2 regions of the Bacillus sp. WC2503 genome follow, and region 2 is predicted to be linked to the other one. Evidence: riboswitches for the same ligand, from Rfam matches in the RefSeq annotation. Region 2 holds a riboswitch; the other holds the start of a gene.
The links. A riboswitch is a leader RNA that binds a small molecule or an ion and turns the genes downstream of it on or off. The one in region 2 is predicted to bind cyclic di-AMP.

Region 1: linked by a shared signal. The riboswitch ahead of ACUN26_RS05770 (APC family permease) and the one ahead of ACUN26_RS00590 (hypothetical protein) in region 2 are both predicted to bind cyclic di-AMP.

What each region holds. Positions count from the first base shown of each region.
Region 1 is NZ_JBQYMD010000001.1:1,075,158-1,082,332, reverse strand. It holds gene ACUN26_RS05770 (APC family permease) at 51-1,877, opposite strand; cyclic di-AMP (ydaO/yuaA leader) riboswitch at 2,022-2,169, opposite strand; gene ACUN26_RS05765 (hypothetical protein) at 2,310-2,438, shown strand; gene panE (2-dehydropantoate 2-reductase) at 2,501-3,445, opposite strand; gene ACUN26_RS05755 (hypothetical protein) at 3,620-5,095, shown strand; gene trhO (oxygen-dependent tRNA uridine(34) hydroxylase TrhO) at 5,274-6,233, opposite strand; gene ACUN26_RS05745 (Nramp family divalent metal transporter) at 6,729-7,175, shown strand, end outside.
Region 2 is NZ_JBQYMD010000001.1:99,862-107,036, forward strand. It holds gene tenI (thiazole tautomerase TenI) at 1-612, shown strand, start outside; gene thiO (glycine oxidase ThiO) at 605-1,714, shown strand; gene thiS (sulfur carrier protein ThiS) at 1,730-1,933, shown strand; gene thiG (thiazole synthase) at 1,936-2,706, shown strand; gene thiF (thiazole biosynthesis adenylyltransferase ThiF) at 2,699-3,718, shown strand; gene thiD (bifunctional hydroxymethylpyrimidine kinase/phosphomethylpyrimidine kinase) at 3,734-4,540, shown strand; cyclic di-AMP (ydaO/yuaA leader) riboswitch at 4,630-4,778, shown strand; gene ACUN26_RS00590 (hypothetical protein) at 4,872-5,258, shown strand; gene ACUN26_RS00595 (hypothetical protein) at 5,272-5,505, shown strand; cyclic di-AMP (ydaO/yuaA leader) riboswitch at 5,768-5,913, shown strand; gene ACUN26_RS00600 (SipW-dependent-type signal peptide-containing protein) at 6,012-6,116, shown strand; gene kdpF (K(+)-transporting ATPase subunit F) at 6,113-6,193, shown strand; gene kdpA (potassium-transporting ATPase subunit KdpA) at 6,213-7,175, shown strand, end outside.

The DNA.
Region 1 (7,175 bases), 980 kb from region 2:
ACACAAAAAGGATAGCTTCACTTTCGTGAAACTATCCTTAAAAAATCTTCTTACTTTTTCAAATGATATGGAACTGTCGTAATAACAACATTTCTCTTATAGAGTAAATACGCACGTATGAGTAAACTTGATTGATTATGAAGAATGTTATGCCAGCCTTTTTTCGGAATAAACTGTGGTATAACGACCGTAACTCGATAATTTGATTCACTCGCTTTATATTGCACTGTATCAATGAACTTAGTTAGCGGCTGAATAATACTTCTATAATGAGAATGCAATGTAACAAGCCTTACTTCAGGTTGCCACTTCTTCCATTTCTCTTCAAATTTCTTTTCCTCTTCTCTGTCAAAAGCAACATATACAGCGATAACTTGATCTGCAGAAAGAGCCTTCGCATAGTTCAATGAATTTTCTACTACATGAGTCATACCAGCTACAGGCACGAGAATTACATTCCCCTCAATCGGAATAAGAGGCTCACAAGTTTTTAAACTTAATTGATCACCGACTGCATCATAATGCTTCTTAATTCGATGGAACAAGAAGATAATAGCAGGTAAGAAAATAAGGATCGACCAAACTTGAGCGAATTTAGTTAAAAAGAACATGCTCATAACGATAAAACTAATGACTGCACCAATTAAATTAACCGTTAATCTTAAAGCCCATCCTTCAGGTTTTTCACGAAGCCATTTTAATACCATACCCGTTTGAGAAAGTGTAAATGGAATAAACACACCTACTGCATATAGCGGAATTAAATGTTCTGTTTGACCTTGGAAAGCTACAATTAAAATAATCGAAGCAATTCCAAGTATAATAATACCGTTTGAGTAACCAAGACGGTCTCCTCTAATCGTAAACATTCTCGGTATGAATTTATCTTTTGCAAGGTTAACTGCTAATAATGGAAATGCAGAATACCCTGTGTTAGCAGCAAGAATTAATATTAAAGCTGTTGTGCCTTGTATGAAATAGTACATGAAATTACGTCCAAATGTTTGTTCAGCAATTTGAGAAACAACAGTTACTTCTTTACTCGGTGTAATTCCGTAATAATAAGCTAAAAATACAATTCCTGAAAATAACACAGCAAGTAATGCGCCCATCGCAAGCAAAGTTTTTGCTGCATTGTTTGGTGCAGGATCTTTAAAATTTGGAATTGCGTTTGAAATCGCTTCAACACCTGTTAAAGCCGAACTACCTGATGCAAATGCTCTTAACAGTAAGAACAAACTAATTCCCGCAACCGGCGTTCCAATCGGCGTGTGTAAGGTCGGTGAAACGTGACCAGTTAAAATATTGTATATCCCTACACCAATTAATATAAATAGTGCTAAAACGAATAAATAAACAGGATATGCTAAAACGGAAGCTGACTCTGTTACACCTCTTAAATTTAATATGGTTATAAATATAACAAATATAATCGCAATGATTACATTATGTGCATGTAAGCTAGGAAAAGCAGATGTTAACGCATCTGTACCTGCTGATACACTTACTGCAACAGTTAAAATATAATCCACTAATAAAGACCCTCCAGCTATTAAGCCTGGATTCATCCCTAAGTTTTCTTTTGATACAACATATGCGCCCCCGCCATGTGGGTAGGCAAAAATAATTTGACGATAAGATAAAATAAGAGCTGTCAATAATACTAATACCCCAATAGCGATCGGAATGGAATACCAATACGCAATCGCTCCAAGACCTGCTAAAGCGATTAAAATTTGCTCTGGTCCGTATGCAACTGATGACAATGCGTCAGAAGATAGAATGGCTAGCGCCTTCGTTTTATTAAGCTTTTGCTCTCCTAACTCAGTTGATTTTAACGGCCTTCCAATTAAAAATCTTTTAATAGATGAAACCACAGCTGTCCACTCTCCAATAATTTTGTACGAACGATTCTGCTTGTTACAGCCAGCAAACTATTTCTTCAGAAAACAAAAAATGTCTACAAGCCATAGCGAAATAGACTTGTAGACATTATTTTTTTTGTCGCACAAGCTCCACCTTCCTTCTCAATATAACGCTTACGAGGTTAGCTGTCGGATTCGGGCCTATGAGTAGCCCTACCTTTTTTTAAGGATTCACCCCATCGGATTATGTACTAATCCGTAAGAACGGGTCCCCCGTACCATGCGGTTTCAGCGATTTAGAAAATTGAAACTGTGGATTATAATACTCCTTTATTTTCAAAATGTAAACAAAAATTTTTAAAAAGAAAAAATTTAAAATGATTGCGCATAATCCGCTGATAAATATACATAATGAATACTAAAAAACCCTTAAAGGAGACCCGTATGTCTAAAAAGAAGAAACCGCTTTTTTCCGATTCATATTTAGATGCAGTAGCAAATGAAATTAATCAGTTATATGGTAAACGTGAACAGGAAATAAACTTGACAGAAAGAATTAAAAGAAACAAATAATTTGTCATACGCAAATAAAAAAGATAGCAATACACTTATATATTGCTATCTTTTTTATTATTTCATACATCTAATTCTATTACGGGTTTGTTAAATGTCATTTCTTCATACACCTTCAAATTTTGATATACCACTCCTAGTAATGGTGCTTCTAAAGAAAATTGTTCTGCTACATCTAGTAAGTATCCTTGCAAATGCTTCCCTTCAATAAACGAACCTTTTTCCATATCACGCTGCATAGAGGACTTCATATCATAAGAAATTTTATCAATCGTTTTCATATGTTCCTGGGCAATATTATCTTTAACTGGAGCTCCTAATACCCTCATAATTTGCACAGATTCCTCAAATAAATTTCGGATAAATTCACGTCCACCTTCACTTTCACGAATTGGTCCTATCGGTGCACGCATTAATGTTGTAACGCCTGACATGACAGTAATAAATAAATATTTATGCCACATATCTTGCATAATATTTTCACTTAAAACAAAGCTAGCTTTCGTACCTATAAATGCTTTCGTAATACGCTTTATTCTCTCTGAATCTTGAGGCTTAATTTCTCCAAATACAAGTCTGTTGGCAGCACTAGTTTGTACAATTTCTCCTTGATCGTTTAACGTCGTCTCAATAAAGCATAAACCGCCCATTACTTTTTCCCCGCCGAATTCTTTTTGTAATAGCGATAAATGAGCGATACCATTTAACAATGGAATGATTACAGTATTTTCGCCAACAAACGGCTTCAAATCTTGAATTGCCTCGTTTAAGTGATACGCCTTTGTTGAAAATAAAATCACATCAAATGGAGAAGTTCTATCTTCTTTCGTTATCAATTTCGGTTGAAAGGAAAAATCTCCATTCACACTACGAATAACAAGTCCTTTTTCCTCTAATTGTTGTTTTCTTTTGCTGCGAACGAGAAATGTAACATCTTCTCCCTTTTCTACTAATCGGCCACCAAAAAATCCACCGACGCCACCAGCTCCTAATACTAAAATGCGCATACAACATCCCCTTTTCCTCACACAATTATACTAGTTTTAGTATACATAACATTATACATGTCCCTTGTTAAATTGGCTGAATTTTCATTCTTAATCTATTGAAAAAACAAGGTTATTTTCAAGAAAAATTGGGCATGTTGTTTCTATAGCTTATACGGAAAGGAAACAATGTAAATGGAGGCAATACAAACAATCGAAGAAAAAGATGTAACAACAGCTATATTTCAATTTATATTCCCGTTTTCGTTTAAAACTGGATATGAACAAAATATGTTCCCTTTCTTACAAAAAAATAATTTCCGTCCTTTTCGACTTGATCATCTTGAAGATGAAAATACATATTACGGGCAGTTTCAAGTTTCACATCAAAATATGGAAGCATACTATCTTTCATTTACGAATAAAATTCTTTTTCCTCATTCAGAACATCAAAAGGGACTACAGCGCTATTCTAAAGACCTTAATTTAAATGGACATTTAACAACAAATCTTATTTCCGTTCCATTCAAGATACATTCTATTGATGTAACCCTTTGTCCTTATGAGCTTGGCTTCTTAACAATTCGAACAGAAGTCAAAACCGCCCCAAACATGACATTATCAGAAGCCATCGAATTTGCTTCTCGCTTCCGTGTGCTTGAAACTAGAAATGATACAACCGAGACCATTTGTATTGAATGTGATGGAAAAAAATATTCACAAGTAGAAAAACTTATATTCGGCGATTTATATCATGGCTTAACAGACTTCTTTGAGAATAAGAGGTTGCGGAGTTCATACTTTCAAACATTCCCCTTCTTTGAAGACCAACGAATGTATGTACAAACCTTATTATCTATTAACAAAAAGTCAGACCTTCATGTAGTTGATGTATATCGAGCTTCCAGTCTTTCCGGATTAACAGACGATGGTAAGCCGTATATTAGTGCAAATAATGTTCCTTATATTCACGATTATTTAACAAAGCATTCTTATCAAAGATGGGCTCCTAACCGTTATTTTATTATGGAAGAACATATTTTCACATGTATAACAAATGAAGGTGAACAAGAAGTCACTAAACTTGCTAGTCAAATGTACGGAGAATTTTATTACGCTTTATTATTAAACCTATTTCATAAAGTTGTTTTATTAAAGATGGCGAATGCTTATGCTGAGCTAAATATTGAACAAGATACAAATGAAATAGAGAAATTAATTTATTCAATCAATTCGTTTACAGCCAATTATTTTTCTTTAGAATTAGTATCTCAATCACAAAGTGAAGATATTTTCTTCCGCTTAAGAAAACTTTTTAACATTGAAATTTTATACTCGAACGCGAAACAAAATCTTGATAGTTTGTTTAAATATCAAGAAAATGTCGCCGCTAAAAAAGATAGCCTTTTATTATTAATTTTAACGCTCTACTCTGTAGTAGGCCAAATGTTAGGTTTTACTATGATTGACCTTTTAAGAAATACAGATTCAAACAAAATATCATCTCCTCTTGAATTTTTTGCACTGTTAATAGCAATTAGCGGTATAGTCATTTCCTTTATTTTAGGTGTACAAAGTTTATACCAATGGGGTATACAGCATCGAAGAAGACAAGCGTGGGTAAAACAAACTGTACTTTCTGCTGTGAAAGAAAAAGAGGATAAAAATTAAAGACGATTCTTTTTAAATTACAAATACATGATGCGTTTCAGTAAATGAAATTTTTATCAGCGATTTTTTAAATATATGGACTTACCGACAAAAATCGACAAAAGACAGAACCTAACAATATAAAAAGGGTGCTCCAAAATAAAGTTTGGAGTACCCTTTTTTATTACACGAATTCAACTTACTTACCTGCTTCGATTTTCTCTAATGCAGCAGCTACTTGTTCTTCCGTTAATTCATGTTGTATTACGTAGCGGTTACGTGGGCTTACACGACATTCATGAGAACATGCACGTAAATGTTTTGCTTCGTTTTCTTCAGAACATAAAATTTTCTTGTTACATTCTGGATTTGAACAGTTTACATAGCGCTCACAAGGTTCACCTGTAAAGTGGTCTTTACCAACAATAACATGTTCTTTTTGGTTTACTGGTACAGCAATACGCTCATCAAATACGTAACATTGTCCATCCCATAGCTCGCCTTGTACTTCTGGATCTTTTCCGTACGTTACAATTCCGCCGTGAAGCTGACTTACATCTTCATAGCCTTCACGAACTAACCAACCAGAAAACTTCTCACATCGAATTCCGCCTGTACAGTAAGTTAAAATCTTTTTACCCTCAAGTGTTTCTTTGTTTTCTCTAATCCAATCTGGTAATTCACGGAATGATTCAATATCTGGTTTAATTGCACCTTTAAAATGCCCTAAATCGAACTCATAATCATTTCGTGCATCAATAATAACTGTATCTTCTTGTTTCATCGCCTCATAAAAATCTTTTGGCTCTAAATATTTTCCAGTTATTTCTTTTGGATTAATATCGTCTTCTAGACGAAGTGTAACTAATTCTGGACGCGGACGTACGTGCATTTTCTTGAATGCATGGCCTTCTTCTTCATCTATTTTAAACACGATTCCATCAAAACGTGGATCATTGTTCATTGCTTCCATGTATTTCTCTGTTTGTTCTACAGTTCCAGAACAAGTTCCGTTAATACCTTCTTTTGCTACAAGGATTCTACCTTTTAATTCAAGTGAATTACAAAATTCTAAATGCTCTGCAGCGAATTCTTCAGGGTTTTCAATTGTTGTGTACATGTAATAAAGTAATACTCTATATGGTTTTGTAGTTGCCAATGTATTTCTACCACCTATCTAATTTTTAAAATCATGTATAAGTTAACGTTCATATCAAAACATATATAATAAGAAAATGTATCCAAAGTTTTATGCATCCCATTTTCTTCTCTTTATACTATTTTCTATAAGTTAACAAAAATAAAAAACAAGATTACACACCAAAACACTATGGTTATGTTGCAATCCCAATATATTATATATCATACAAATCCATTTCCATCAATTAATATGCTGTATAATAGGCTTTTTGTTCACATAAATTTCAAAAACAGTCCTTTAATTTATTATCTTCTCCTTTATTCAGCGCCCATAAACTTCCAAAATATTTTTGTATTTCCACACCATTAATTGTACAAAGTCATATAATTTGCATTAAGGAAACTTTTATGTTCAAATGAAATCAACACATAACATATATAAATGTATTGAAATAATGAGTAAGAATAAATACAATAATTTCATCAAGTTAAGATTTCAAAGGGGAACACTACTATGAATAAAGATATATCAAAAGACGAACAAATCCCTTCTCAAAGTACAACTGTTCAATCAGCACATTTAGCGCTAAGCGGACAAACGAAAGGCTTAAAAAGACTATTACCATTCTTAGGGCCTGCTTTCATCGCTTCAGTCGCTTATATTGATCCTGGAAATTTCGCAACGAATATTGCTGCTGGTTCACAATATGGTTATTTATTACTTTGGGTAATTCTCGCTTCTAATTTAATGGCTGTATTAATTCAAACTTTATCAGCTAAATTAGGAATTGCTACTGGGAGAAACCTTCCAGAGATAGCTCGTGAAAATTTCCCGAGACCTGTTTCCATCGGTTTATGGATTCAAGGTGAACTTGTTATTATGGCAACTGATTTAGCTGAATTTATTGGAGCAGCACTCGGATTGTACTTGTTATTCGGAATTCCAATGTTACCAGCAGCT
Region 2 (7,175 bases):
GAGCTCCATGTAATCTCAAATGGCCATATGCCATTCGAAGAGTTAGTGAATGTAGCGATGCAAATTGAGAGTGAGATTGATTATTTGCATATTCGTGAGCGTGAGAAAAGTACGAAGGAATTATATAAAGGGGTGGAAAGTCTTTTGAAAAAAGGCTTTCCAGCATCTAAGCTTGTTATAAATGATCGAATTGATATCGCCATTTTATTAAACATTCCGCGTGTTCAACTAGGATACCGAAGCGCAGATGTAAGGTTAGTGAAAGAAAAGTTTTCTTATTTGCATGTCGGTTATTCAGTACACTCGTTAGAGGAAGCGATAGTAGCATTTAAAAATGGAGCGGATTCACTCGTTTATGGTCATGTATTTCCGACAGATTGTAAAAAAGGTGTGCCAGCGAGAGGACTTGAAGAAATTTCAGACATTGCAAGCTGTTTATCTATACCGATTACAGCGATTGGAGGAATTACCCCAGAAAACACAGTAGATGTTCTTACTAACGGTGTAAGCGGTATAGCAGTTATGTCCGGAATTGTAAGTAGTAGTAACCCATATAGCAAAGCGAAATCTTATAAGGAATCAATAAGAAAGTGGGCGGAAAAACATGTGTGAGAAGTATGATGTAGCGATTATTGGCGGTGGTGTAATTGGTAGCTCAGTTGCACATTTTCTAGCAGAAAGAGGACATAAAGTAGCAATTATAGAGAAGCAAAAAATTGCATCAGAAGCTTCTAAAGTAGCTGCTGGCCTGCTTGGTGTTCAAGCAGAATGGGATGCGTATGACCCGCTATTTGAACTTGCTAGAGAAAGCCGAGCTATATTTCCACAACTTGCAACAGTTTTACGTGAAAAGACGGGTATTGATATTGGATATGAGGAGAAAGGGATATATCGTATTGCACAAAACGAAGATGAGAAGGAAAGAATTCTTCACATTATGGATTGGCAACAGAAAACAGGTGAAGATTCATATTTTCTAACGGGAGACCATTTACGGGAAAAAGAGCCATTTCTATCCGAATCCATTATAGGAGCGGTATATTATCCGAAAGATGGTCACGTTATTGCACCAGAGCTTACGAAAGCATTCGCGCATTCTGCATCAATTTCCGGTGCGGATATATATGAACAGACAGAAGTGTTTGATATTCGTATTGAAAATAATAAAGTGACTGGTATTGTTACGAGCGAAGGTATAATCACATGCGAAAAAGTGGTGATTGCCGGTGGCTCATGGAGCACGAAGTTACTAGGTCATTTTCACCGCGAATGGGGTACATATCCAGTTAAAGGAGAAGTAGTAGCGGTAAGAAGTAGAAAACCACTTTTAAAGGCACCTATTTTCCAAGAAAGATTTTATATTGCTCCAAAGCGCGGCGGACGTTACGTAATTGGAGCAACGATGAAGCCGCATACGTTTAATAAAACTGTACAACCGGAAAGCATTACTTCTATATTAGAGCGTGCTTATACAATATTGCCAGCTTTAAAAGAAGCAGAGTGGGAAAGCGCATGGGCAGGATTAAGACCACAATCGAATCACGAAGCTCCTTATATGGGAGAACATGAAGAAATAAAAGGTTTATATGCTTGTACGGGCCATTATCGAAACGGCATTTTATTAAGCCCTGTTTCTGGTCAATATATGGCGGATTTAATAGAAGGAAAGCAGGAGAATCACTTGCTAGATTCATTGCTTTCTAAAACGGTTTAGAAAGGGGATGGAAGTTTGAATTTAAAAATTAATGGTAACCAAATTGAAGTACCAGAGAGTGTAAAAACAGTAGCTGAGTTACTTACACATTTAGAGTTAGATAACAGAATTGTTGTAGTAGAGCGTAATAAAGATATTTTACAAAAAGATGATCATACAGATACATCTGTTTTTGATGGAGACCAAATTGAGATTGTAACTTTCGTAGGAGGCGGTTGATTATGTTAAACATTGGACCATTGTCATTTCAGTCTAGACTTTTATTAGGAACAGGGAAATTCCCTGATTTTGACGTACAGCAAAAAGCAATTGACGCTTCTGAAGCTGAAATTTTAACGTTTGCAGTACGTCGTATGGATATATTTGATGCAAAGCAACTTAATTTATTAGAGAAGCTTGATGTGAAAAAATATACGTTATTACCAAATACAGCTGGAGCAAAAAATGCTGAAGAAGCTGTTCGTATTGCAAAATTAGCAAAAGCTTCAGGGCTTTGTGACATGATCAAAGTTGAAGTTATTGGTGATGATAGAACGTTGTTACCTGATCCAGTAGAAACGTTAAAGGCATCTGAAATGTTACTAGAAGAAGGGTTTATCGTACTTCCGTACACATCTGATGATGTTGTATTAGCACGTAAATTACAAGAACTAGGTGTGCATGCAATTATGCCAGGAGCATCACCAATCGGTTCAGGGCTTGGTATTGTAAATCCGTTAAATTTAAGCTTCATTATTGAACAAGCGACAGTACCGGTTATCGTTGATGCAGGTATTGGTAGCCCAGCTGATGCAGCGTTTGCGATGGAATTAGGAGCAGATGGTGTGTTATTAAATACGGCTGTATCAGGAGCAAAAGATCCTATTAAGATGGCATACGCAATGAAGTTAGGTATTGAGGCAGGTCGCATAGGCTTTGAAGCGGGGCGTATTGCACGTAAACGTTGTGCAACTGCAAGCAGTCCTTTAGAAGGAATGAGTGTAGTTGAATAATCGATATTCTCGCCAAGAACTATTTTCTCCAATTGGGGAAGAAGGACAGCAAAAGATAAGAGAAAAGCATGTGCTTATTATCGGCGCAGGCGCACTTGGTAGTGCAAATGCAGAAATGTTTGTAAGAGCTGGTGTTGGGAAGATAACAATTGTTGACCGTGATTATGTCGATTGGAGTAATTTACAAAGACAACAATTGTATGCAGAGAGCGACGTGAAAAATAATCTTCCGAAGGCTATAGCGGCTAAAAAGCGTTTAGAAGAGATTAATAGTGATGTAACAATAGAGGCCCTCGTTCAAGATGTAACAGCTGAGGAGCTAGAAGAACTTGTTACAAACGTTGATGTAATGATTGATGCGACTGATAATTTTGAAACACGTTTTATTGTGAATGATATAGCACAAAAATATTCTATTCCATGGATTTATGGTGCATGTGTAGGCAGTTACGGTCTTTCTTACACAATTCTTCCTAGTAAAACACCATGTTTATCATGTTTATTACAATCGATTCCGCTTGGCGGGGCGACATGTGATACAGCGGGTATTATATCACCTGCTGTATCTCTTGTCGTTTCTCATCAAGTAACAGAAGCTCTTAAACTGTTAGTAGAAGATTATAAATCACTTCGAGATGGACTTGTATCGTTTGATATGTGGAAGAATGAGTATTCATGTATGAATGTGCAAAAACTTCGCAAACATAATTGTCCTTCGTGCGGAGAGAATGCATTATATCCGTATTTAAATAAAGAGAATACATCGAAAACAGCAGTTTTATGCGGGAGAAATACAGTTCAAATTAGACCACCTCATAAAGAAGAAATGGATTTTGAACAATATAAACAGCTACTAGAAGGCCGTGTGAATGATTTAAATGTAAATCCATATTTACTATCTTTCTCTGTTGAAGAAAAGAGGTTAGTTGCCTTCAAAGATGGCCGTGTACTTGTACATGGAACGAAAGATATAAGCGAAGCAAAGACGATTTATCATCGCTATTTTGGATAGAAAAGGATGAGTGAGATGGAAGTGAATAAAGCTTTAACAATTGCAGGATCTGATAGCGGCGGTGGTGCTGGTATTCAAGCGGATTTAAAAACATTCCAAGAGCTTGGTGTGTATGGGATGACGGCAATTACGGCAATTACTGCTCAAAATACGCTTGGCGTTCAAGGGGTATATCCTGTTCCATTAGAAGGTATTACGGAACAGCTGAATTCAATTGGTACGGATTTAACACCAGATGCAGTGAAACTAGGAATGTTATTTAGTAGTGAAATTATTCAAATTGTGGCAGAACAGATTAAGAAATTTGGTTGGAATAATATTGTGCTAGATCCTGTTATGATTGCAAAGGGCGGAGCATCATTATTACAGCAAGAAGCAGTTCAAGCATTAAAGGAATATTTATTACCAGTAGCAACAGTTATTACACCGAATGTTCCAGAAGCTGAAGTGTTAACTGGGATGGAGATTCATAATATAGAAGATAGTAAGAAAGCTGCGAAAGTATTGCACGAATTAGGTGCTAAATATGTGCTTATGAAGGGCGGACATGCGGAATATCAAGGTAATGAAGTAATTGATTTACTCTTTGATGGAGAAGAGTTTATTGAATTTAGAAGTGAACGAATTCCTTCGAAACAAACGCACGGAAGTGGCTGTACATTTGCTTCAGCAGTTACAGCTGGACTTGCGAAAGGATACTCAATGGACGAAGCAGTTCAAGAGGCAAAACGATTTATTAGTATAGCAATTGAAGAGCCATTGAATATTGGTAGTGGTCATGGACCAACGAATCATTTTGCGTATAAATTGAATAAAGCATAAGCATGAAGAATGAAAAGGCCAGTTTTACAACTGGCTTTTTTTGTTTACTTTTTCAAAATACAAGAGTAATATATCAGCCAGAATACATTTTTTGTAATACGCTGAGTCCAAATATATGGAGCGGAGGAACCAATTTTGTGCATCGTCACTTGGGGTGAATCTTTCAGTTTTGAAAGTAGGGCTACTCTCAAAGCCCGAATCCGACAGCTAACTTCGTAAGCGTTTTGAGAGAGGACGGTGCCATGATGGATACATCACTTCATCGATCCGATTAGTATAGGGGAATATCAATCTACGTTTGAATTCTTTTATGCTAAGGAGGATGAGGTACATGGAACTAACACTTATTTGTGTTGGAGAAAAAAACAAGGTAAAGAGTTTAAGAGAGCTAGTAGCATTTCAGCATGAGTTAATTATTTTTACAGCCAATGAAGAGATAGCGGCTGAAGTTAGAGATTATGGGTTTGAATCAGCTTATAGCTGTAATAAGGAGAAAGATTTTACTAGTATGTGCACACGAATTAAGAAGGTGATTTTACTAGGGGATGAGCTTCCAACAGTTAGTTTCTTCACAGAACACATTCGTTTTTCTTTTCAAGCGCCTATTACTGTTGTTACAAGGAATAAACGATATCCAGCGCGGCTCTATGAAACAATTGGAGCTAAATTTGTCGTGTTTACGAACTGTGATAATATTTCGTTTTTATTTTTTGAATAGGGCGGGGGAAGAAATGATGAAGGTACTACTATTTGGAGATATAGCAAATCGTTGGGCGGTATCGATCGAGAGGGTTCAAGAATTGGCACAGATTGATCCTATTTTTCCAGGGCCATATATTTTATTACCATCAAAAGATGCTTTGTATTTAGAGGCGGATATTATTGAATATGAGCAGTTACATGCAGAATTATCACAAGTTTATATCCGTGGGAGAAATTTACGTGCTTTTTTATGTGGTAAATAAATTCTGAATGAAAACGAGAGCGAATGTTAAGTGTGCCTAAGTGGGGTGCTTATATACATTCGCTCTTTTTTTTATATATAAAAGGTCATTTCTATGAAAAAGAAAGAAAAGACAAGAAAACAGATGAAAGAATATTAATAATACGTAATGTAAGCGTTTAAATAGCGTAATATTTTCTTATTTTAAGTAATTTACCTCTTTACAAGTGAAATATAGAGGAGTATATTTACTCTCATAAATCATTTATCAAATTTCCAAAAAAAACCTAAAATCGCTGAGTTCCAGAAATGGAGCGGGGGAACCAATTTTGTGCATCGTCACTTGGGGTGAATCTTTCAGTTTTGAAAGTAGGGCTACTCTTTAGGCCCGAATCCGACAGCTAACCTCGTAAGCGTTTAGAGAGGAGGTTTACTTTTTGTTGTTCATTTTTTGAATACTGAGTAGAGCTCAGTGTTCTTTTTTAATATTTTAATGGTAAATTTTAACATTTAAAGTGAGGGATTGTTATGTTAGATGTTGTGATGATCGGAATTTTTGTTGTATTAGTAGCATCGATGGCAAGTCTTGCAAGTTGGTCAGATAAAGTTGTGAAAGAAGGGAAGCAATCATGATGATTGCCTTATCGGTTATTGTTGCAGCGATTACGGTGTACTTAGTATACGCATTATTAAATCCAGAAAAGTTTTAATTAGGGGGAATCATTCATTATGATTTGGGTTGCAGTCATTATTACAATGCTCTTGTTTATTTTAGTAGCAAAGCCAACGGGGATTTATTTAGAGAAAGCCTTTCAAGGTAGCAAAATGCTAGATAAAGTATTCGGGCCTTTTGAGAAACTTATTTTTAAAATTACAGGTGTAAAAGGATACAATCAAACGTGGAAACAGTATGCATTATCATTAGTTCTACTCAACGGATTTATGATTGTCGTTGTATATTTCATTTTTAGATTACAAGGTGTATTGCCATTAAATCCAGCGCATATTGAAGGGATGGAGCCTACGCTCGCTTTTAATACAGCGATTAGTTTTATGGCTGATACAAACTTACAACATTACAGCGGTGAAAATGGTTTATCTTATTTATCACAATTAATCGGGATTACATTTTTAATGTTTGCGGCACCAGCAACGACGTTAGCGATTGTTATGGCTTTTATAAGAGGACTTGCTGGAAAAGAACTTGGCAACTTTTTCGTTGATTTTACGAGGGCGTTAACGAGAGTGTTTCTTCCTATCGCATTTATTGCAGCGTTAGTCTTTGTCGCACTTGGTGTACCACAAACGTTAGATGGGGCGGTTACAGCACAAACGATTGATGGAGCAAAACAAAGTATTTTACGAGGGCCTGTTGCATCATTCGTTTCTATTAAGGAACTTGGGAATAACGGCGGTGGATTTTTCGGGGCAAACTCTACACATCCTTTTGAAAATCCAGGACAAATGAGTAATATTTTGCAAATGATGCTTATGATGTTATTACCAACAGCACTTCCATTTACGTACGGACGAATGGTAGGAAATAAAAAACAAGGGCGTATCCTTTTCGTTTCACTATTCATGGTGTTTTTACTAGGATTTATAACGATTACGACATCTGAACTAAACGGGAATCCGGCATTAAATGGAATGGGTATCGAACATGTACAAGGAAGTACAGAAGGGAAAGAA